DNA from 3 places in the Streptomyces sp. NBC_01520 genome. Region 3 is predicted to be linked to each of the others. Evidence: riboswitches for the same ligand, from Rfam matches in the RefSeq annotation. Region 3 holds a riboswitch; each other region holds the start of a gene.

Region 1 (7,162 bases), 7.2 Mb from region 3:
GCCCGGCAGGAAGCGCACCGAGGGCCTGCCGTCCGGCCCGTCCGGCGTCACGACGGCCCGGACCCGGTAGACCTCGGCGATGAGTTCCTCGGTGATCACCTCCGAGGGTGTTCCCGCGGCCACCGCACGGCCTTCCCTCATGACGGTGACCCGGTCGCAGAACATGGCCGCCAGATTGAGGTCGTGCAGTGCGATCACCGCGGTGACGGGCAGCTCGGCGACCAGGGACAGCAGCTCCAGCTGGTGCTGGATGTCCAGGTGGTTCGTCGGCTCGTCCAGCAGGAGTTCGCGCGGCTGCTGCGCGAGGGCGCGGGCGATCTGGACCCGCTGGCGCTCACCCCCGGACAGGGTGTGCCAGGACTGCCCGGCACGGTCGGCCAGTCCGGTGCGCGCCAGTGCCTCGCGCACGGCGGCCTCGTCCTCGGGGCCGGGTGCGGACCAGGCACGCCGGTGCGGGATGCGGCCGAGTCGTATGACGTCGAGCACACTCAGCTCGACCTGGGTGACGGCGTGCTGGTCGACGACGGCCACGCGCCGGGCCACCGTGCGGCGGCCGGTGTCCGCGAGTGTGCGGCCGTCGAGGGTGACGACGCCCGCGCCCGGGGTGAGGACCCCGGCCATCACCCGCAGCAGCGTGGACTTGCCCGAGCCGTTCGGGCCCAGGAGCCCGACCGTGGCGCCGGGCGGCGGGGCGATGCTCACGCCGTCGAGGACGATCCGTCCGCCCGCCTCGCGGGTCACCCGCTCGGCCCGCAGGCCGGTGTCCGTCATGTGCTCCTCCGGGTGCGGTACAGGACCAGGACGAAGGCGGGCACGCCGATCAGGGCGGTGAACACACCGACCGGCACCTCCTGCGGGTCGAGGACGGTCCGGGCCAGTGTGTCGACCCAGACCAGGAACACCGCCCCGGCGAGCGCGGTGACGGGCAGCAGCCGACGGTGTCCCGAGCCGGTCAGCGCGCGGGCGGCGTGCGGCAGGACGAGGCCGACGAACCCGATGGCGCCGGCCGAGCTGACGAGCGCCGCGGTGAGCAGCGCGGTCGTGCAGAGCAGCACGATCCGGGTACGGGCGACATGGATGCCGAGGGCCGCCGCCGCGTCCTGGCCGAACGCGAACGCGTCGAGGGTACGGGCGTGTCCCAGGCAGATCAGCAGCGTCACGGCGAGCACCGCGGAGCACATCCACACATCGGTCCAGCCGACCCCGCTCAGGGAGCCCAGCAGCCAGAACAGCACGCCCCGGGTCTGTTCGGCGTCGGCGGCCGTCATCACGACGAAGGAGGTGAGCGCGGAGAACAGCTGCATGGCGGCGACCCCGGACAGCACGACCCGGTCGGTCGATCCGCCGAGGGTGTGGCTGAGCAGGAGCACGAGGGCGAACGAGCACAGGGCACCGACGAAGGCCCCGGTGGAGATCGACACCGCTCCCCCGCCGACCCCGAGGACGACGACGACGACCGCTCCGGTGGACGCCCCGGAGGACACGCCGAGGACGAACGGGTCGGCGAGCGGGTTGCGCAGCAGGGACTGCATCACCGTTCCGCACACGGCGAGCCCCGCCCCGCAGACCGCGGCGAGCAGGGTGCGGGGCATGCGCAGGTTCCAGATGATGCCGTCCCGGATCGGGGTGAGCCGGGTGTCGCCCAGACCGAGGTGGGAGGCCACCGCGGACCAGACGTCGGGGACGGAGATGCGGGCCGGCCCGATCGTGACGGCGACCGCGACGGACAGGAGCAGCAGGGCGACACCGCCGCTCCAGAGCAGGCCGTCGCGCAGGACGCGGGCGGGCGCTCTGTCCGGAAGTACGCCCGGGGCCTGTTCGGTGACGGTCGCTCCGCGGGTGACGGTCACCCGGCGAGCCCGAAGGAGCGCAGCCCGGCGGCGACCGCCTCCACGCCCTCGACGGTGCGGATGGTCGGGTTCATCGCCTGGCCGCTGAGGAGGACGTAGCGCTTGTGCCGGACCGCGTCCATGTTCTTCGTGGCGGGGTTGGTCTCCAGGAACTCGATCTTCTTCTCGGCGCTCTCGGCGGTCTGCGACTTGCGCGTCAGGTCGCCGATGACGAGGACGTCGGGGTTGCGGTCGGCGACGGTCTCCCAGTTGATCTGGGGCCATTCCTCGTGGGTGTCGTCGAAGACGTTCTTCGCGCCGAGTTCCTTGGTGATGATGCCGGGCGCTCCGCAGCAGCCGGCCAGGTAGGGGGCCTCGGAGTTCGCGAACCAGTAGAGCAGGGTGGTGCCGGAGGCGTCGATGTCCGCGGTCGCCGTCCCGATCCGCTTCCGGAGATCGGCGACGAGTGCGTCGCCCCGCTCCTGCACGCCGAACACCTTCGCCAGGTCGTGGACTTCGCCGTAGACGCTGTCCATGGTGAGGGGCTTCGTGCGGGAGCCGTCGCTGCTGCCGGTGTTGTCCTTGGCCGTGCAGTCGGTCGGCGAGAGGTAGGTCGGCACACCGAGCTTCTCGAACTGCTCGCGGGGCGCGACACCGCCCTTGCCGAGTGTCGACTCGAACGAGGCGCTGACGAAGTCGGGTTCCTTGTCGAGGACCTTCTCCGACGAGGGGTTGTTATCCGCGATGCGGGGTACCGCGGCGTCGGCCTTCTCCAGGCCCTTCATCACCGGGTCGGTCCAGGTCGCGGTGCCCACGAGCCGGTCGGCGAGGCCCAGGGAGAACAGGATCTCGGTCGATCCCTGGTTCAGGGAGACCGCGCGGCGCGGTGCGGCCCCGACCGTCACCGTGCGACCGCAGTTCTTCAGCGTCACCGGATATCCGGCACCGCCGTCCTTCGCGGCCTCTCCGGACGGGCTCGTGTTCCCGCCGCCGCAGGCACCGATCAGGACAAGTCCCGCGGTGAGCATGACGGTTCGGCGTACGGCACTGGGTATGGACGGCACGGAATCCCTCTGCGTCTCTGGGCTCTTGCGCGAAGCCCGTACGGAATACCGCTCCCGGTACGGAAGCGGGGTGCCAGCAGGTTTTCGGACTCGGGTTCGTCCGGACGGGACGCCTTCCCGGGGCACCCGAGAGTGTCCCAGTGGCTGTTGGCCCCGCCCGTCCCCCTCACCGCTGCGCGTCAGCTCCGGACTCTCACCGGATTCCCTGACTCCACGTGGAGTGCGACTGGCGTCTGCAAGCTATCACGCAGCGATCGGGCGGCCCGCACGCGCCGGGAGGGGGTGCACAGGCATCTGCCGCACACCCCCGCGCACCTCCCTCGCCCACTGGTTGCCCATCGTGCCGTCAGGGTGTGCGGCGAACCGATTCGCCTCAACCGGCCTGGGGTTTCGTGCGGCGGGCGAGCAGGGATGTGGTGCCCCAGTACGCCAGCAGAACGGCCCGCAGACCGAGGATCTCCATGGTCTCGCGCACACCCCGGCGGCCCGGGACGGTGGTGCCGGGGCGTCCGCGAACGGCCCGTTCGGCGCTCACACCGTGCCCGCCGACGCGAGCGCCGCCCCGGCCTGCCAGGGCCCCTCGGGGTCGTCGTACGCGTCGGCGTAGTCGGGTCCCGCGATCGGCCAGTCCGCGAGCAGTTCGGCGGGCAGCGCGAAGGACTCGGCCAGTTCGGGGGCGTGCGCGGCGACGGCCGCGATCAGCTCCTCGGTGGCGTCGGGCAACTGGTCGACCTGATCGGCGCTCAGGAGACCCGCGGCCAGCAGGTCGCCGCTGTTGCGGGCCACCCATTCGAGGGCGAACAGCCGCTCCAGCTCCGTCAGCCGCTCCCGCGCGGCCCCGCCGGGCAGCGCGGCGCGTGCCTGCGCGAAGGCCTCGGCGGCCTGCCGGTAGGCGTGGGCCTCGACTCCGCGCAGGGCGGGCCCGGAGCCCGCGTTCCACCGTGCGAGCCTGTCGTCGTGGATCGCCGAGAGCAACCGCTCCCTGGCCCGGCCGAACCAGATCTTCTCGACGGCCGCGAGGAGTCTGCCGAGGAAGTACGGATCGGCCAGGTCACCGGGGGTGCGGTCGAGCGGGGTGTCCCACCGGTCGGGGTCGGCCGCGAGGAGCAGGTCCGCGGCCGCCTTGCTGTACAGGGCGACGTTGTCGCCCTCCGCGGTGATGGCGCCCTCCACGCCGGTGACGAGCTCGGTCATGCCGTTGTTCTCCAGCAACGCCTGCGCACCGCAGCGTTCACGGCACTGGACGATGACGGCGCGTGCCTGCCAGGTGATCCAGGCCTTGGCGACGGCGACGAGCCGTTCCGCCGCGGCCCGGTCCTCCTCGGTGCAGACCTCCCACCGGTCCAGCGCCCGGCGGTGCAGAAGACTCATGGCGAACACCGTCGCCATGGCCGAGGCGAGCGGCCCGTGGTGGGTCCGGTGGGCGTTGACGGGGACGGTACGGGCGCCCCGGGCACCGGAGATCATCCGGTGCCCGCCGTAGCGGACGGCGACGGCGAGGGTGGCCCTGGCCGAGCCCGCGGCGCAGGCGCTCATGGAGATCCGGCCGGGAACGACCCGGCCGATGGAGGTCAGGAAGCGTCGCCGGCGATCGGCCCGCGTGCTGCTGAAGTCCCCCTGCCCGCCGCCTCCCTCCCGCGCTCCCAGCAACGCGGACCGCTCCACGAACAGCTGGTCGAACGCGGTCAGGCAGTGGTCCACGGGGCTGCCCATCCTGGCGGGCAGACGCCGCACGCGTACCCCGGGCAGAGCCCGCACGTCGTCGGTGAGCGGTACGAGGAAGAGGCGGATCCCGTGGTCCTCGCCGTCGTCCATCAGACGCGCGGCGACCAGTCCGGACTTCGGCCCGCCCGCCGGGCTGGTGTTGGGCATGAACTTCTGCGCACCCGCGTTCGGAGTGTGCAGCACGAAGCCGTCGCGCGCGCGGTCGTACGTGGCGGTGGTCTCCATGGCCGCCGCGTCGTTGCCGTGCGCCACCTCCGTACAGAGGAAGGTGCCGACGCGGCGCATCGTCAGGTGGTCCGACAGGTCGCGGCTGCCGACGGCGTCGTGGTCGAGGAGGCTGCCGAGGAAGAGGTTGTAGTGGATGCCCGCCACGGTGGTGAGCGCGGGGTCCACCGGGCCCAGCCATTCGTGCAGGGCGGCGAGTGCGCGCGGGTCGGCGGCGAGGCGTGCTCCGCTGTCGAGGGAGCGGTTGAGGATGCGCAGCCTTTCGTAGGCGAGGCCCAGGCGCTCCTCGGGGGTCCCGCCCGCGGGGCGGCGGAACGGTTCTGTACTGATCAGCCGCTGCCAGAAGCCGTGCTCGCGGCGGTAGCCGGCGCCCAGGAGGACGCCGGTCAGCAGATCGACGGTGGATAGTGGGGCGGTGTCGGTAAGGGGCACGGTCATGCAGATCTAAACGACCGGGGCGGGGGCGAGGACACTCACCACCCGGGTACAGGTGTGCTGGTCAGACCTGTACGAACCCGGGTGACGGTACGCGGGGCACGGAGCCGTGCGCGGGCCCGGCCGTGGCGGGTGCCCGGCCGTGCACGGCACCGCGTCCGGGAGCACCGCGCACGCCCCGTTCGTGGCCCGGGTCACCGGAGGCGCGGCATCGGGCCCGTCTCCCGCGCAGGGGCGTGCGTCCCGGGAAGGTAAGGGATCAGGAGGCTCCCTTGCCCCCTTCGTCCTTGCCTGACTCGTCCCCGTACCGGCGCTCGAATTTGGCGACCTGTCCCTCGGTGTCGACCACACGCGCCTTGCCCGTGAAGAACGGGTGGCTCTCCGCCGAGATCTCCACGTCGATGACGGGGTAGCTGTTGCCGTCGTCCCAGTCGATGGTCTGGTCGCTCGACGCGGTGGACCGGGTCAGAAAGGCGTAGCCGGCGGAACGGTCGCGGAAGACCACGGGGCGGTACGACGGGTGCTTGTCCTGCTGCATTCCTGCTCCTGCCCTCGGAGGTACGGGGGATCGCGTGTCCCCGCATCCGGGCCAGCCTCGCGAACCGCGGTGACGGGCGCGATCCGGCACGTCCGTACGGAGCAGCAGTCGGCCTGTCTGCCGACCGGGCGGTCCGTCCGCGTCAGCCGCCCGTCGCCGCCTCCACCGCGTCCGCCACGAGTCCGAGGAAGCGCGCGTGGGCCTGTGGGCTGCACACGGGCTCCGGGTTCCACGGCACGGTCAGGGCTCCCCCTGCGACCGCCGACCAGGCGGGGGCGTCGATCTCGTCGAGCGGCGTCGCGTTGGACCGGATGTCCGTGAGGACGATGTGCGGCCGGAGCTCCGCCGCGTCCGTCCAGCCGGTGGTGGACCAGTTGACCCCCGTACCCTCGGCCGGGGACACCAGGGTGACCCCGAGCTCGGCCAGCACCCGCAGTTCGGGCCACATCCGGGGGCGGGCGACGTGTGCCTGCTCCTGCCCGGCCGGCGACAGCGCCACCACCCGGGGGCCGTCGGGCGAGGCGCCCGCCGCATCGCGGAGCCGTTCCCGCGCGGCCCGGAGGTCGTGTACGGCGGCCGGCGCCGGTGCACCGCCGAGCGAGCGGGCCAGCTCCGCGAACCGCTCGGACACCCGGTCCAGGGTGCGGGCCTGGCCCACGTCGATCACGACGACCGGGACCCGCTCCTCCAGGTGCTTGGCGGTGTCCGGGTCCAGCCCGTAGATCTGGCCGTGTCCGTAACTGACGGCCACGACCAGGTCCGGGCCGCCGCGTAACAGGGTTTCCACGTCCAGGCCGTCACCCGCACCCCGGTAGTCCACTGCGCCCGGTGCGAGCGTGCCGGTCTTCGCGGGGTCGGGCTCCGGGCCGTCGTGACCGGAACCGAAGATCCCCTCCGGGTGTATCCCGTGGTCCCACAGCGTCGCCCCCGCCTGGACGTACGCGAGGACCCGCGACGGGCGCGGGTCCACCGCGGTCAGCCGCCCGCGGTCGTCCGTGAACCTCCATGCGCTCTGTTCCCTCACGTCTCACTCACCCCTCCGCACCCGTGCCTCGGCCCTCTCCCGAGGTCGCATCCCACTACCTGCCCACCCCTCGGCCGCCACACCCCTCCGTGGGGCGTCCCAGGAAGGTGAGCGGCCCGGGGTCGGGAACCGCGATCTCGTGGAAACCGAGCCGGTCGTAGAACGCCCTGGCCGGGGTGTTCGCCGTCAGCATGGACAGGTGGACGGCCGGGACCCCGAGGGTGTGGAGCGCGCCCAGGAAGGTCCCCATCAGCTCCCGTCCGAACCCTTTGCGCTGCCAGGGCGGCAGCAGGTCGATGTGCAGGTGCGCCGGATGCCCGTC
Region 2 (7,162 bases), 2.2 Mb from region 3:
GTCATGACCATGGCTTTCGCTCTGGGTGGAGCCCTGGTCACCGCGGGTACCGCGCAGGCAGACGGCTGCTACACATGGAGCCGTACCCTTTCGCCCGGTGCCACGGGCAATGACGTCACCCAGCTCCAGATCCGGGTCGCCGGCTACCCGGGCTACAACTCCGTGCTCGCCATCGACGGCTCGTACGGCCCCGCCACCACCGCCGCGGTCAAGCGCTTCCAGGCGGCCTACGGCCTCGCGGCGGACGGCATCGCGGGCCCGGCCACTCAGTCCAAGCTCTACGCGCTCCAGGACGACGACTGCACCCCGATCCACTTCACGTACCCCGAGCTGAACCAGTGCAACAGCACCTGGGCCGGTGGTGCGGTCGCCGCGGGCACGGCCAAGGCCAACGCCCTGAGCTCCATGTGGAAGCTGGAGGCACTCCGGCACGCGCTCGGTGACCAGTCCATCCGCGTCACCAGCGGCTTCCGGTCCTACTCGTGCAACTCCGCGGTGGGCGGGGCGTCGAACAGCCGCCATCTGTACGGTGACGCGGTCGACCTCGGCTCCGGACCGCATTCCCTGTGCACCATCGCCAAGCAGGCCCGCTACCACGGGTTCAACGGGATCCTCGGCCCGGGCTACGCCGGGCACAGCGACCACATCCACGTGAACCAGGGACCGAGCCACTTCTGGTCGGCCTCGCAGTGCGGCATCTGACCGCACGCCCGTAGCGGATCCGGCCCCGCCGGGGTGATCACCTGATCACTTCGGCGGGGCCGCTTCCTGTCAGGCCGCCTCGGTCGGGGCGGCCGGTCACCGGAAGGTGCGGCGGTAGGCGTTCGGGGTGGTGCCCAGCGAGCGGACGAACCGATGAAGCAGTGCCGCCGCGTTCCCGAAGCCGGTCCGCCCCGCGATCATGTCCATGGTCTCGTCCGAGCTCTCCAGCAGGTGCTGTGCCAGCAGCACGCGCTGTCGCAGCAGCCGGCGGTACGGCGTGGTGCCCGTCTCCTGCTGGAAGCGGCGCGCGAAGGTGCGGGGCGACATGTGGGACTGGGCGGCCGGCCGCTCCACGGTCATCTCCTCGTCGGGGTGGCGCTCCATCCACGCGAGCGTCTCCCCGACGTGTCGCAGCGGGTGCGGGGGAGCGGGCGCTTGGGTTCTGCGCCCGGCCGCCGTCCCGGTGCGGCGGCGCGACCATGCGCCGGGCGATGGCGTTCGCGACGGCGGGGCCGTGTGCCTGGCGGACCAGGTGCAGGCAGGCGTCGATCCCCGCCGCCGTGCCCGCCGAGGTGATGACCGCCCCCTCGTCCACGTAGAGCACGTCGGGCTCCACGACGGCCTTCGGAAGCGCCGGGCCGGCTCGCCCGCGTGCCGCCAGCGGGTGGTGCGGCGGCCGTCCAGGAGTCCGGCCGCGCCGAGGCCGTACGCGCCGAGCGGACGCTCAGCACCCGCGCGCCGCGTGCCACGGCCAGGCGCAGCGCCTCCAGGACCTCCTCCGGATGGTCCCGCTCCATGAAGTGGCCCCGCCGGGACGGCGACGAGGTCCGCCTCCTCCAGCCGGCCGAACCCGTGGGGCGTGCCGGTGGAGAACCCGGTATGGGTCTTCAGGACCGGGCCCTCCGCGGAGACGACGGCGAAGTCGTGGACGGGAGACCGTCGTCGGACCGGTCGAGCCCGAACACCTCGCACAGCACGCCGAGTTCGAAGGGGTGCATCTCGTCGAGCAGCGGAACGGCGACATTCTTCGGCATGACGCCGGTGTGGCAGTAATTCGATGCTGTGCGACAGTCCTGCCACTGCCGGAATCCGCCCGCGCGGACGACAGCGGAGTCATGAACACATTCCTGAGCCACCTGGTCATAGCAGCGCTTTTCGCCCTGGTCCTGCTGCCCTCACCCGTCGGCCACGGACGTGAGCGCCGGACCGACCGCCAGGTGCGCGAGGCGGAACGGAACGGGCTCCCTTAGCCCCCGGAAACGGCAGGCGCCGCGCAGCCCGTCGTGGCCACGCGGCGCCCGTTCGCCGGAAGTCGGGCGAGGGCCTAGAAGTCGTCGTCGAAGCCGACCGAGCCCTCCACCGCCACCTGATAGGCGGACGGCCGGCGCTCGAAGAAGTTCGTCAGCTCCTGGACCCCCTGCAGTTCCATGAACGAGAAGGGGTTCTCGGATCCGTAGAGCGGCGGGAAGCCGAGCCGGGTGAGCCGCTGGTCGGCGACACACTCCAGGTACTGGCGCATCGACTCGGTGTTCATGCCGGGCAGGCCCTCGCCGCACAGGTCACGGCCGAACTGCAGCTCCGCGTCGACGGCCTCCTTCAGCATGTCGGTGACCTGCTGCTGGAGGGCGTCGTCGAAGAGTTCGGGCTCCTCCTTACGGACGGTGTCCACGACCTCGAAGGCGAAGTTCATGTGCATCGTCTCGTCACGGAACACCCAGTTGGTGCCCGTGGCCAGACCGTGCAGCAGACCGCGCGAGCGGAACCAGTAGACGTACGCGAACGCGCCGTAGAAGAACAGCCCCTCGATGCACGCCGCGAAGCAGATCAGGTTCAGCAGGAAGCGGCGGCGGTCGGTCTTCGTCTCCAGCCGGTCGATCTTCTCGACGGAGTCCATCCACCGGAAGCAGAACTGCGCCTTCTCGCGGATCGAGGGAATCTCCTCCACCGCGTCGAAGGCCGCCGCGCGGTCCTCCGGGTCGGGGAGATACGTGTCGAGCAGCGTCAGATAGAACTGGACGTGCACGGCCTCCTCGAACAGCTGCCGCGACAGGTACAGCCGCGCCTCCGGGGAGTTGACGTGCTTGTAGAGCGTCAGCACCAGGTTGTTGGAGACGATCGAGTCACCCGTGGCGAAGAAGGCCACGAGCCGGCCGATCATGTGCTGCTCACCGGGGGAGAGCTTGGCGAGATCGGCGACGTCGGAGTGGAGGTCGACCTCCTCCACCGTCCAGGTGTTCTTGATCGCGTCCCGGTAGCGCTCGTAGAAGTCCGGGTAGCGCATGGGGCGCAGGGTCAGCTCGAAGCCCGGGTCGAGCAGGTTCTTGGTGGTGTCGGAACTCATTACTGGCAGGCCTCGCAGGACTCGGGGTTTTCGAGCGAGCAGGCGAGGGCGTCCGCGTCGGGCGCCGAAACCTGCTGTACGGGAATGGGTGCGGCGGCAGCGGCCGTCCCGGACGCCGCACGGGCGACCCGGGTCGCCGGACGCGAGCGCAGGTAGTACGTCGTCTTCAGCCCCTGCTTCCAGGCGTACGCGTACATCGAGGAGAGCTTCCCGATCGTCGGCGTCTCCAGGAACAGGTTCAGCGACTGGCTCTGGTCGAGGAACGGCGTACGGGCCGCCGCCATGTCGATCAGACCGCGCTGGGGGATCTCCCACGCCGTGCGGTACAGCGCCCGCACGTCCTCGGGGATCCAGGCGAAGCCCTGCACGGAGCCGCTGGCCTCGCGGAGCGCCTCACGGGTGCGCGCGTCCCACACGCCGAGTTGCTTCAGCTCGTCCACCAGATACGCGTTGACCTGGAGGAACTCACCGCTGAGGGTCTCGCGCTTGAAGAGGTTGGAGACCTGCGGCTCGATGCACTCGTACACACCGGCGATCGAGGCGATCGTCGCCGTCGGCGCGATGGCGAGCAGCAGGGAGTTGCGCATCCCGGTCCTCGCGACGCGGGCGCGCAGCGCGTCCCAGCGCTCAGGCCAGACGACCTCGGTGTCGTAGTGGTCGGGGTGCAGCACACCGCGGGCGGCGCGGGTCTCGGACCAGGCGGGCAGCGGGCCGGACTTCTCCGCGAGGTCGCAGGAGGCCTCGTACGCGGCGAGCATGATCCGCTCGGAGATCTTCGTGGACAGTGCGCGGGCCTCCGGCGAGTCGAAGGGCAGCCGCAGCTGGAAGAAGACGTCCTGCAGACCCATCGCGCCGAGGCCCACCGGGCGCCAGCGGGCGTTGGACCGGCCGGCCTGCTCGGTCGGGTAGAAGTTGATGTCGACCACGCGGTCGAGGAAGGTCACGGCGGTGCGGACGGTGGCGTCCAGCCGCTCCCAGTCCATCTCCCCGCCGGCGACGAACGCGCCGAGGTTGACGGAACCGAGGTTGCAGACGGCCGTCTCGCCGTCGTCGGTGACTTCCAGGATCTCGGTGCACAGGTTCGAGGAGTGCACGACGCGGCCCGGCTCGGCGGTCTGGTTCGCGGTCCGGTTGGAGGCGTCCTTGAACGTCATCCAGCCCTGCCCGGTCTGGGCGAGGGTCCGCATCATCCGGCCGTACAGCTCACGGGCCTGCATGGTCTTGCGGGCCAGCCCCTTGGCCTCGGCCGCCCGGTAGGCGGTGTCGAAGTCGTCGCCCCACAGGTCGACCAGTTCCGGCACGTCGGCCGGGGAGAACAGCGACCAGGCGCCGTCCGCGTCGACCCGGCGCATGAACTCGTCCGGGATCCAGTGCGCCAGGTTGAGGTTGTGCGTACGCCGCTGGTCCTCACCGGTGTTGTCGCGCAGCTCCAGGAACTCCTCGATGTCCGCGTGCCAGGTCTCCAGGTAGACGGCGGCGGCGCCCTTGCGGCGGCCACCCTGGTTGACCGCGGCGACCGAGGCGTCGAGCGTCTTCAGGAACGGCACGATGCCGTTGGAGTGCCCGTTGGTGCCGCGGATCAGTGAACCGCGTGCGCGGATGCGGGAGTACGAGAGGCCGATGCCGCCCGCGTGTTTGGAGAGGCGCGCCACCTGGTGGTAACGGTCGTAGATCGAGTCGAGCTCGTCCAGCGGCGAGTCCAGCAGATAGCAGGAGGACATCTGCGGGTGGCGGGTGCCGGAGTTGAAGAGCGTGGGGGAGGAGGGGAGGTAGTCGAGCCGGCTCATCAGGCCGTACAGCGCGGCCACTTCGTCCAGGGCGTGCGCGGAGGTGTCCTCGGCGAGCCCGGCGGCGACCCGCAGCATGAAGTGCTGCGGGGTCTCGATGACCTGGCGGGTGAGCGGGTGGCGCAGCAGATAGCGGCTGTACAGCGTCCGCAGGCCGAAGTAGCCGAAGCGGTCGTCGGCACGGTCGGCGAGAGCCTGCTCGACCAGCGCGTCGAGGGCCGCCGCGTGCAGCGTGACGAACTCGGCCGTGCGGTCGGCGATCAGGCCCTCGTGGTGACCGGTGGCGACCGAGGCGGAGAAGGACACCGCGCCCTGGCCGACCGCCTCGTCCGCGATCGAGCGGGTGAGGAGCCGGGCGGCGAGCCGGGAGTAGGCGGGGTCCTCGGAGATCAGCCCCGCGGCGGCCTCGGTGGCCAGCGAGCGCAGCTCCGCCTCGTCGGACCGCGCGTTACGGCCGCGCAGCGCGGCGGCGGCGACCCGCCCGGGGTCGGTGTCGGGCAGATCGACGGTGAGATCGGTCAGGGTCCGCAGCAGTGCGGTCCCGGGCCCGTCGGGCGTGGACTCGGCTGAGTCGACCGCTGAAACCGGATCGGCTGGCGCGATGGTCACTGGGGCTATCCCTCGCTCGGCTCGGGGCCGGCGGGAGCGGTGATGCCGGGCAGGGCGGTGCCCCGTTGGGGGCAGCACGGTGCACGGCGTCCACCGGCCCTCCGCGAGGCCCGGACGTATGGCATCCGGCTCGGTCGAGCCGGACACGCTGTCGGCAGGTCTTCGGACTTCCGGGTGCACAGATGCACACGGATCACACCGTTGCGGGACAGTTCCGGATTCGCACCGGATTCCCCTGCGGCGACAGCGAGCACGAGCATACATGTGGGGGCCGCCGATTGCGGCAGCCCCCACATGTAGTGTCGCGGCGGGTCAGAAGGCCAGGCGGAACGTCAGGAGGGTGAAGCCCGGGACAGGGCTCCAGTCCCGCTCCGGGGTCCGTACGAAGCCGAGGCGGCGGTAGATCCGGTGGGCTGCCTCCATGGACGACTGGGTCGACAGGACGATCCCGGAGAGTCCTTCGGTGGCGCGTGCCCGGTCGACGCAGGCCCGTACGAGCGCCTCGCCCGCACCGCGCCCACGCGCCTTCGCGGCGACGGCCAGCATCCGGAACTCCGCTTCGTCCGGGCCGGCGATGTCCGCCCAGGGGCTGCCGGGCGCGACGTAGGTGACACCGCCCAGCAGCCCGCCGTCGGCGTCCACCGCGGCCAGCACCAGAGCCTCCGCGGCCCGTCGCCCGACGGCGCGCAGCTGTTCCAGATAAGGGTCGTCGGCGCCGAGGTCCAGCAGTCCGTCGCCGAGATACGCCTGGGCGGTCATCTCGCCCAGGGCCTCGTGCTCCTCGGTGCGCACCCGTCTGATCGAGACATCCATGGCCGTCAGTCTGCCCCGGGCGGCAGGCCCCGCGCACACCCCAATTTCCTGGGTGGGGTGCCCCGCTCATGGTTCCGTCCCGGCGGGGTGGACCCCACCGGGACGGAACACGTCACTCCGAGGGGGTCAGTGACCGCCCGGGGCGCCCACCGTGGCCGGCGGGAGCTTCTCCTGGACGCCGGGGTCGCCCACGTCCGCCGTGTAGTCGGACGGGGACGTCTCGTCGATGCCCGCCGGGGCCTTCAGCGCGTTGAGGACGAAGGTCAGCACGATCACCACGACGACGTTCAGCACGAACGCGGTGAGACCGATGTAGCCGATCTCCCCGATACCGGGGATCTCCTTCGAGGAGCCGCCGAAGTGCTTCTGGGTGGGGCTCGCGACACCGTACGCGGCCACCGTGCCGTACAGCATGCCGACCGCCCAGCCCGCGATCAGGGCCCAGCGGTGGAACCACCGGGTGAACAGGCCGCCGACCAGGGCCGGCATCGTCTGGAGGATCCAGATCCCGCCGAGCAGCTGGAAGTTGATCGCCACCGTCTTGTCCATGGTCAGGACGAAGGCGAGCGCCCCGACCTTGACCAGGAGGGAGACCAGCTTGGAGACCTTGGTCTCCTGCGCGGGGGTGGCGTCGGGTTTGATGAAGTCCTTGTAGATATTTCGGGTGAAGAGGTTTGCCGCCGCGATCGACATAATCGCCGCAGGTACCAGAGCGCCGATTCCGATGGCGGCGAACGCCACACCGGCGAACCAGTCGGGGAACATGTCTTCGAACAGCTGCGGAATGGCCAACTGTCCGTTGTCCACCTTCACCCCGGCGGCGATCGCCATGAATCCGAGCAGCGCCAGCAGACCCAGCATCAGTGAATACAGCGGCAGGATCGTGGTGTTGCGCCGGATCACCTCACGG
Region 3 (7,162 bases):
ACCGAGGAGCGGCTGGCCGCGCACGACCCCGAGGTCCCGCTTGTGATCGCGGGCCACTGGCCGCTGGTGCGCGAACCCACGTCGGTCATGTGGTACCCGGAATTCGCCCAGTGGTGCGGCACGGAACTCACCGCAGACTGGCACCGCCGCTTCAATGTCGCGGCCGTCGTCTACGGGCATCTGCACATCCCCCGCACGACCTGGTACGACGGTGTGCGGTTCGAGGAGGTCTCGATCGGCTACCCGCGGGAGTGGCGCAAGCGCGGGCACCCGCGCGGGCTGCTGCGGCAGATCCTTCCGTACGAGGGGGAGGGGGCTCCGGCGGGTCGGGGTCCTTCGGGGGCGTCCGGCGTCGCGCGCTCCGCACCCGGTTCACCCGGTTCACCCGGTTCGCCCGGTTCACCTGGTTCACCTGGTACTCCGGGGGATGCGGGCGCCGCGTCGTGATCGAACGGCTGCTTCCCGCGTACGTGGCGTGCGCGGACACGTACGAGACTGAGGCTCCGGCCGGAACCCTCTACCCGGAGGAGGCGCTGCTGGTCGCCACGAGCGTGGACCGGCGCAGGCACGAGTTCGCGGCCGTACGCGCCTGCGCGAGACGGGCCATGGCGACCCTCGGGCTGCCGCCGCAGCCGGTGCTGCGCGGCCACCGCGGCGTACCGCTGTGGCCTGCGGGGATCGTGGGCAGCATGACGCACTGCGACGGCTATCGTGCCGCGGTGATGGCCCGGGCGACCGACGTCCGCGCGCTCGGCATCGACGCCGAGCCGAACGAGCCGCTGCCGCCCGATGTGTGGGAGGCGGTGTCGCTGCCCTCGGAGCGGCGGCGGATCTACTCGGGGGCGTTGCCAGGGGTCTCCCCGGGGGCTTCCCCGGGGCTTTCTCCCGGGGCGGGGGGCGTGACGCCGCACTGGGACCGGCTGCTCTTCAGCGCCAAGGAGAGCGTGTTCAAGACGTGGTTCCCGATCACCCGGATCGAACTCGACTTCGACGAGGCCGACATCACGTTCCACCGGAGCTCCGAGGCCGCCACCGAAGGCACGTTCACCGCGGAGCTGCTGCGCCGGGCGCCGGGGATGCCGGTGTCGTACGAGGGGAAGTGGCTGGTCGACAACGGCATCGCGGTCACAGCGATCGCGCTTCCCCACGGCTGAGGGAACCGCGGTTGCCCGCCCGCCCCCTCCGGACCGTGCTCGGCGCACCGTGGAGGGTGCGGGCCGCTATCGGCCCAGCGGCCGGCCGCACCGAAGGTTCCAGCGGCCGGACCTTCCGCTGAGTTCGGTCAGGGTCAGCGGGGCGACATCCAGCCGCCAGAAGGTCTCCATCGGCAGACCCAGGGCATGGACCATCGCGGCGCGCACGACCGCCGGTTCGACGACCGCAAGCCGTCGGCCCACGCCCCAGGCCGGGGAATCCAGCAGCGTGCCCACCCGGGTGGTCAGGTCCAGCAGCGACTCGCCGCCGTGCGGAGCGGCCGAGGGGTCGGTGAGCCAGGCCGCCACCGCGTCCGGCTCGGCGGCGCTCACCTCGGAGAGCCGCCGGCCACGCCAGCGCCCCATGTCCCAGTCGCGGAGGGCGGATTCGGGGAGGGCGGGCTCGGCAGGCCCGGTCGTGCCGGCGAGCCCCAGCGCCTCGGCGGTCTGCCGGCAGGGGACGGAGGGGCCGTGCGCCCGGTGGTCGGCGGCAGGTACCGCACCGGCGGCAGCGGCGGCTGCGGCACTGCGCGCACCGGCCTCGTCCAAGGGCGCGTCGGCCTCGAAGCGGGCGTCCCGCAGCGCGGAGTTCATGGCCGGTGAGATCAACATCACCCGTACCGTCATCCTCTGCCTCCACTTCCCGGACAGGAGCCTTCTGCGTAGGCGCTTCATGGGAACACGGCCCGTCCCACGAGCCGTTGTCGGGGCCGACGCACCATGGCGGTGGCCGAACCGCAGGCGGTATGGTCGCGGCACCCATGACGAGGGTGAAACGGAAGTCCGGTGAGAATCCGGCACGGTCGCGCCACTGTGTACCCGCATCGCTGCGGGGAGTCAGACCCGGCACCTTCGTCTCAGGCACCACGACAGGGACGCGTGTTCCCACAGGAGGTTCTGCCATGGCACATTCTGCCGCCCCCACCACCGTCGCACCGGTCATCACGCCCATCTCGCCGAAGGCCATCGCACCCTGGGCCGTCTTCTTCGGCATCCTCATGCTCGTCCTGCTGTACTTCGTCGGAGCCGAACAGGGAGCCACCGCGGTCATCTCGGGCGAGGCCGTGCACGAGTGGGTCCACGACGGCCGTCACCTCCTCGGGTTCCCCTGCCACTGAGACTTCGGGAACCAGGGGAACGTCTCATGAACTCCGTATCGGTCAGAGCTCTGCTCATCCGCGGCATGCTGGCCGGCCTTCTGGCCGGCGCGCTCGCCCTTGCCGTGGCCTACTTCCTCGGTGAGTCGCGGGTGGACGCCGCCATCGCCCTGGAAGAGGCACAGGCACACACGCACGCCCACGAGCACGGCGAGGAACTGGTCACGCGCACGATGCAGGCCACCGGCGGTCTCGCCACCGGCGTCCTGGTCTTCGGCGTGGCCGTCGGCGGCATCGCCGCACTCGTCTTCTGCTACGCCCTGGGCCGCATCGGCTCCTTCGGCCCGCGGGCCACGGCAGCACTCGTCGCGGGGGGTGCCCTGCTGACGGTGTACGTCGTGCCCTTCCTGAAGTACCCGGCCAACCCGCCGGCGGTGGGGAACCCGGACACCATCGGGCAACGCACCGGGCTGTTCTTCCTGATGGTCGCGCTCAGTGTGCTGCTCGCGGTGGCCGCCGTCATCACCGGCAAGCGGCTCGCACCGCAGTTGGGCAACTGGAACACCACGATCACCGTGGGTGGGGCGTACGTCCTCCTCGTCGGGCTCGCGTACGTCTTCCTGCCCTCGTTCAACGAGGTCGGCGCGGACTTCCCCGCCAGTCTGCTGTGGGAGTTCCGGCTGGCGACACTCGCGGTCCAGGCGACCCTCTGGGTCAGCTTCGGTCTCGTGTTCGGCTACCTCACTGAACGGCTGCTGGTGCCGCGTCCGAGTGCTGGTGGTGAGGTGGCGGCCGACCGTGTCGCTGCCCGCTCGGCGGGTGCCATGAGCTGACCCTCACGCCTGCGACCGCACGATTGAGCCCGCCGGGGAGATATCCGGCGGGCTCAATCGTTGTGTGTCCGTGCCCGTGAGGTCCGGGGTATTCATGCAGGTCTTTCCTGGTTGATCCGGTCCGACAGGGTGGAACTCCGGCAGGTGGCACTCCAACAAGGTAGCGATGTTATCCACAGAAGATAGCGTTGCTACCGCATGAGTGCTAGCGTGGTCGTACCGGGTTCGTGGCAGCAGTCGCAGCCCCTGTTCCCAGGAGAAGCGTCATGACTGAACAGCACACCACCACCTCCGCGCGCCGGGTCGCTCTCGTCACCGGAGGGTCGCGGGGTATCGGCCGGGAGAGCGCCGAGAGGCTGGCCGCGGACGGCTTCGCCGTCGTCATCAACTACGCGGGCAATCGGACCGAGGCCGAGGCCGCGGTGGCGGCTGTGGTCGCCGCAGGTGGCGAGGCTGTCGCGCACCAGGCGGACGTCGCCGACGAGGTGGCCGTAGCCGCCCTCTTCGACGCGGCCGAGGAAGCGTTCGGCGGCATCGACGTGGTGGTCCACGCCGCGGGCGTCATGACGCTCGCCCCGCTGGTCGACACCGATCTGGACGCGCTGGACCGGATGCACCGCACCAACATCCGCGGCACCTTCGTCGTCGACCAGCAGGCGGCCCGCCGGCTGAGGAGCGGCGGGGCGATCATCAACTTCTCCAGTTCGGTGCTGTCGCTGTCCCTCCCCGGATACAGCGCCTATGCGGCCACCAAGGGCGCGGTCGAGGCCATGACGCTGATCCTGGCCCGCGAGCTGCGCGGCCGGGACATCACGGTCAACGCCGTCGCCCCCGGGCCGACGGCCACCGCGCTGTTCCTGGACGGCAAGGACGAGGAGACCGTCGCGCGGATGGCGGCCCAGCCGCCCCTGGAGCGGCTCGGCACACCACAGGACATAGCTGAGGTCGTGTCCTTCCTCGCCGGCCCGGCCCGCTGGGTGAACGGGCAGGTGCTGCGCGCCAATGGCGGCATCGTCTGACGCGGAGAGCCTCTTCTTCCCGTCCACCCTCGTCATCGCCTCACGGAGGAGCGCGGCCATGGGCAAGGTCATCGTGATCACCGGCGGAGGGGGCGGCTTCGGAGGGCCGGCGGTCAGAGGCCCGGCGCGCGCCGGGCACACGGTCCACATGGCGATGCGCGACACCCGGACGCGCACGGCGCAGGCGGAGCGTGTGGCCGCCGCCGCAGGCTGCGCGGCCGAACATCATGTGGATCTCCGGACCGTCGAGTTGGGCGTGCTGTCCCAGCGGTTGCAGTTCTACGAGAAGCGCTGCGCGGGTCCGACGGATCGGATATCCGGTCGCCCGGAAGACCTGGCGCTCGCCGTCGCCGACGCGCCGCAGATCGCCGGGGCCGTCGTCGAGGTGGTGGACGCCGAGCACGGGGAGCGGCCTTTCCGGATCCGATGTGGATCCGGCGGGCGACGGCAGGGAGGCCGTCAGTGTTCTCGCCGACCGGACCCGTGCCGAGTTCCTCGGCCGGATGGGGCTCGACGACTGCTGACTCTCGGGCCCGACGACCTGCCGGCTCCCCATGCCGCCGCCTGACCTGGGCCGTACACCGCTTGATAGCGTCCCTTCGATGAGTACACGAGCACGCATCCTCGAAGTCGCGGCCAGGCTGGTCGCCGAGTCGCCGGACGGGGACATCTCCACGCGAGCCGTGTGCGAGGCCGCGCAGGTCGGGGCGCCGGCCCTCTACCGGCACTTCGGCGACAAGGAAGGGCTGTTGTCGGCGGTGGTCGACCACGGCTTCGACGCCTACCTGGAGACCAAGCGGGAGCGCGGCGACACCTCTGATCCCATCGAGGACCTCCGTAGCGGCTGGGACAGTCACGTCGAGTTCGCCCTACGGAACCCGAACCTGTACCGGCTGATGAATTCCCCCGCGATGCGTACGCCACCGGCTTCCGCGGCCGAGTCCCACCGCATCCTCACCCGGGACCTGGAGCGGGCGGCGGAACAGGGGAGGCTGCGCGTCGCTCCTGCCCTCGCCGCCCAGATGATCATGTCGGCCACCACGGGCGTGGCGCTCATGCTCGTATCCCGCCCCGCGACCTTCTCCGACGCCGAGGCATCGACCCGCCTCCGCGATGCCGTGCACGCCGCAGTGTTCACGCCGGACGCGCGAACGAGCGCACCGCAGGACACGGAAGTCCCGTCCACCGCGGCTCGGTTGAGCGCCCTCCTTCGCCGGTCGCACGGATCCGGGCTCAGTACGGCGGAGTCGGCGATGATGACGGAGTGGCTGGACCGCGTGTCGAATTCGGCGTAGGAGAACGACTGCGGGAGCGCAACTTCCGGGGCGGAGGGTCCAGGCCTCGTAGTTCAGGCACTGGCCCTCCGCCCCGCTACCGCACCTCGTCCGGTCCGAAGTCGCCCGTCAGGGCGGCGGCCATCCGCAGGTGCGGGGCAGCCTCCGCGGACCGGCCCTGACGTTCGAGTGTGCGCCCGAGCATCAGCCGCGCGTAGTCCTCGACGGGGTCGAGCGCCAGCACCTCACGCAGCTCCGCCTCGGCCTTCGTCAGCCGCGCCGAGTGGTAGTAGGCGCGCGCCAGCAGCAGGCGGGGGGCGACCTGCTCCGGCACCTCCTCGACCAGCCCGCCGAGGATGCGCGCCGCGGTCATGTACTCCTTCGCCTCGAAGAACAGCTGCGCCCGGTCCCAGCGGTCGGCGGGCGTACCGAATTCGTAGTAGGTGTCGTCCACTTCTCCTCCTTGGCCGAAACGCTTGCAGATGCGTCAACACAGTAGAGTAGTTCAACATTCCACTAAAATTTCGGCGTGGGACCGGCGCTCCGTGTCCGCACGGGAATAGGTTGAACTCCATGAGCAATCTCGATCGCCAGGCCGCACTCTCCGTCTGTGGGGGACGGGGTTTCGTCGTCGCCGAACCGGTACGTGAACTCCTCACCCCGCGCCGGGTGCAGCTCGGCGAGTCCACGGAGGTCCGCAGGCTGCTGCCCAACCTCGGACGCCGGATGGTCGGAGCCTGGGCATTCGTGGATCACTACGGCCCCGACGACATCGCGGAGGAGCCCGGGATGCAGGTGCCCCCGCATCCGCACATGGGTCTGCAGACGGTCAGCTGGCTGCACGACGGCGAGGTGCTGCACCGGGACAGTCTGGGCAGCCTCCGGACGATCCACCCCCGTGAGCTGGGCCTCATGACATCCGGCAGGGCCATCAGCCACTCCGAGGAGAGCCCGAAGCCCCACGCCCGGTTTCTGCACGGCGCCCAGCTCTGGGTGGCCCTGCCCGACGCCCACAGGAACGTCGAACCCCACTTCCAGCACCACACCGACCTGCCGGCCGTCACGGCACCGGGCGTCACCGCCACCGTGATCCTCGGCGAACTCGACGGGGCTGCGTCACCCGGTACGGCCTACACCCCGATCGTCGGAGCCGATCTGGCCCTCGCCCGCGGTGCCGAGGCCCGGCTGCCCCTCGACCCCGACTTCGAGTACGCCGTGCTCTCGATGTCCGGCGAGGCCGAGGTCGACGGTGTCCCGGTGCTGCCGGGCTCGATGCTCTACCTCGGCTGTGGTCGCACGGAGCTTCCGTTGCGCGCCGCATCCGATGCGGGGCTGATGCTGCTCGGCGGTGAGCCGTTCGAGGAGGAGATCGTCATGTGGTGGAACTTCGTCGGGCGGTCCCATGAGGACATCGCACAGGCGCGTGCGGACTGGGTGGACGGTGCCCGGTTCGGGGAAGTGCATGGCTACGACGGAGGTCGGCTGCCTGCTCCTGAACTGCCGCCTGTGGCGCTGAAACCGCGGGGAAGGGTGCGCTGAGCTGCATTGATGTGGCCGGGGCCGGGCGCTCTCCTGGTCGCGGAAGCTCGGTTCCATACTCAGAAGCGGAATCGGTCCAGCGCTTCCCCGGAAGCTTCCGCCGCACGTGCCCAGGATTCCAAAGTGTGGTCGTGTGTGACCAGCTTCAGTAGACCTAACATGAGTAAGCGGTACACGGCCGAGTTCAAGCGGGACGCGGTCGCCTTG

What was found. Region 3 has a riboswitch for cobalamin ahead of OG524_RS34065 (CbtB-domain containing protein). Riboswitches for the same ligand answer to the same signal wherever they lie in the genome.
Region 1: another riboswitch for cobalamin. It lies ahead of OG524_RS01420 (ABC transporter substrate-binding protein); the one in region 3 lies ahead of OG524_RS34065 (CbtB-domain containing protein).
Region 2: another riboswitch for cobalamin. It lies ahead of OG524_RS24520 (ribonucleoside-diphosphate reductase subunit alpha); the one in region 3 lies ahead of OG524_RS34065 (CbtB-domain containing protein).

The regions. Positions count from the first base shown of each region.
Region 1 covers NZ_CP109404.1:306,808-313,969, forward strand. The annotation lists gene OG524_RS01410 (ABC transporter ATP-binding protein) at 1-771, opposite strand, end outside; gene OG524_RS01415 (FecCD family ABC transporter permease) at 768-1,850, opposite strand; gene OG524_RS01420 (ABC transporter substrate-binding protein) at 1,847-2,857, opposite strand; cobalamin riboswitch at 2,951-3,139, opposite strand; gene OG524_RS01425 (hypothetical protein) at 3,267-3,428, opposite strand; gene OG524_RS01430 (acyl-CoA dehydrogenase) at 3,425-5,281, opposite strand; gene OG524_RS01435 (type B 50S ribosomal protein L31) at 5,538-5,816, opposite strand; gene OG524_RS01440 (ABC transporter substrate-binding protein) at 5,959-6,840, opposite strand; gene OG524_RS01445 (GNAT family N-acetyltransferase) at 6,896-7,162, opposite strand, start outside.
Region 2 covers NZ_CP109404.1:5,349,952-5,357,113, forward strand. The annotation lists gene OG524_RS24500 (D-Ala-D-Ala carboxypeptidase family metallohydrolase) at 1-702, shown strand, start outside; partial or broken gene OG524_RS24505 (GlxA family transcriptional regulator) at 799-1,736, opposite strand; gene OG524_RS24510 (hypothetical protein) at 1,818-1,952, shown strand; gene OG524_RS24515 (ribonucleotide-diphosphate reductase subunit beta) at 2,027-3,043, opposite strand; gene OG524_RS24520 (ribonucleoside-diphosphate reductase subunit alpha) at 3,043-5,439, opposite strand; cobalamin riboswitch at 5,575-5,712, opposite strand; gene OG524_RS24525 (GNAT family N-acetyltransferase) at 5,752-6,252, opposite strand; gene mctP (monocarboxylate uptake permease MctP) at 6,379-7,162, opposite strand, start outside.
Region 3 covers NZ_CP109404.1:7,549,678-7,556,839, forward strand. The annotation lists gene OG524_RS34050 (metallophosphoesterase family protein) at 1-447, shown strand, start outside; gene OG524_RS34055 (4'-phosphopantetheinyl transferase) at 444-1,154, shown strand; gene OG524_RS34060 (histidine phosphatase family protein) at 1,221-1,820, opposite strand; cobalamin riboswitch at 1,930-2,059, shown strand; gene OG524_RS34065 (CbtB-domain containing protein) at 2,096-2,311, shown strand; gene OG524_RS34070 (CbtA family protein) at 2,338-3,123, shown strand; gene OG524_RS34075 (SDR family oxidoreductase) at 3,390-4,142, shown strand; gene OG524_RS34080 (hypothetical protein) at 4,201-4,710, shown strand; gene OG524_RS34085 (TetR/AcrR family transcriptional regulator) at 4,745-5,437, shown strand; gene OG524_RS34090 (tetratricopeptide repeat protein) at 5,514-5,870, opposite strand; gene OG524_RS34095 (pirin family protein) at 5,990-6,955, shown strand; gene OG524_RS34100 (transposase) at 7,115-7,162, shown strand, end outside.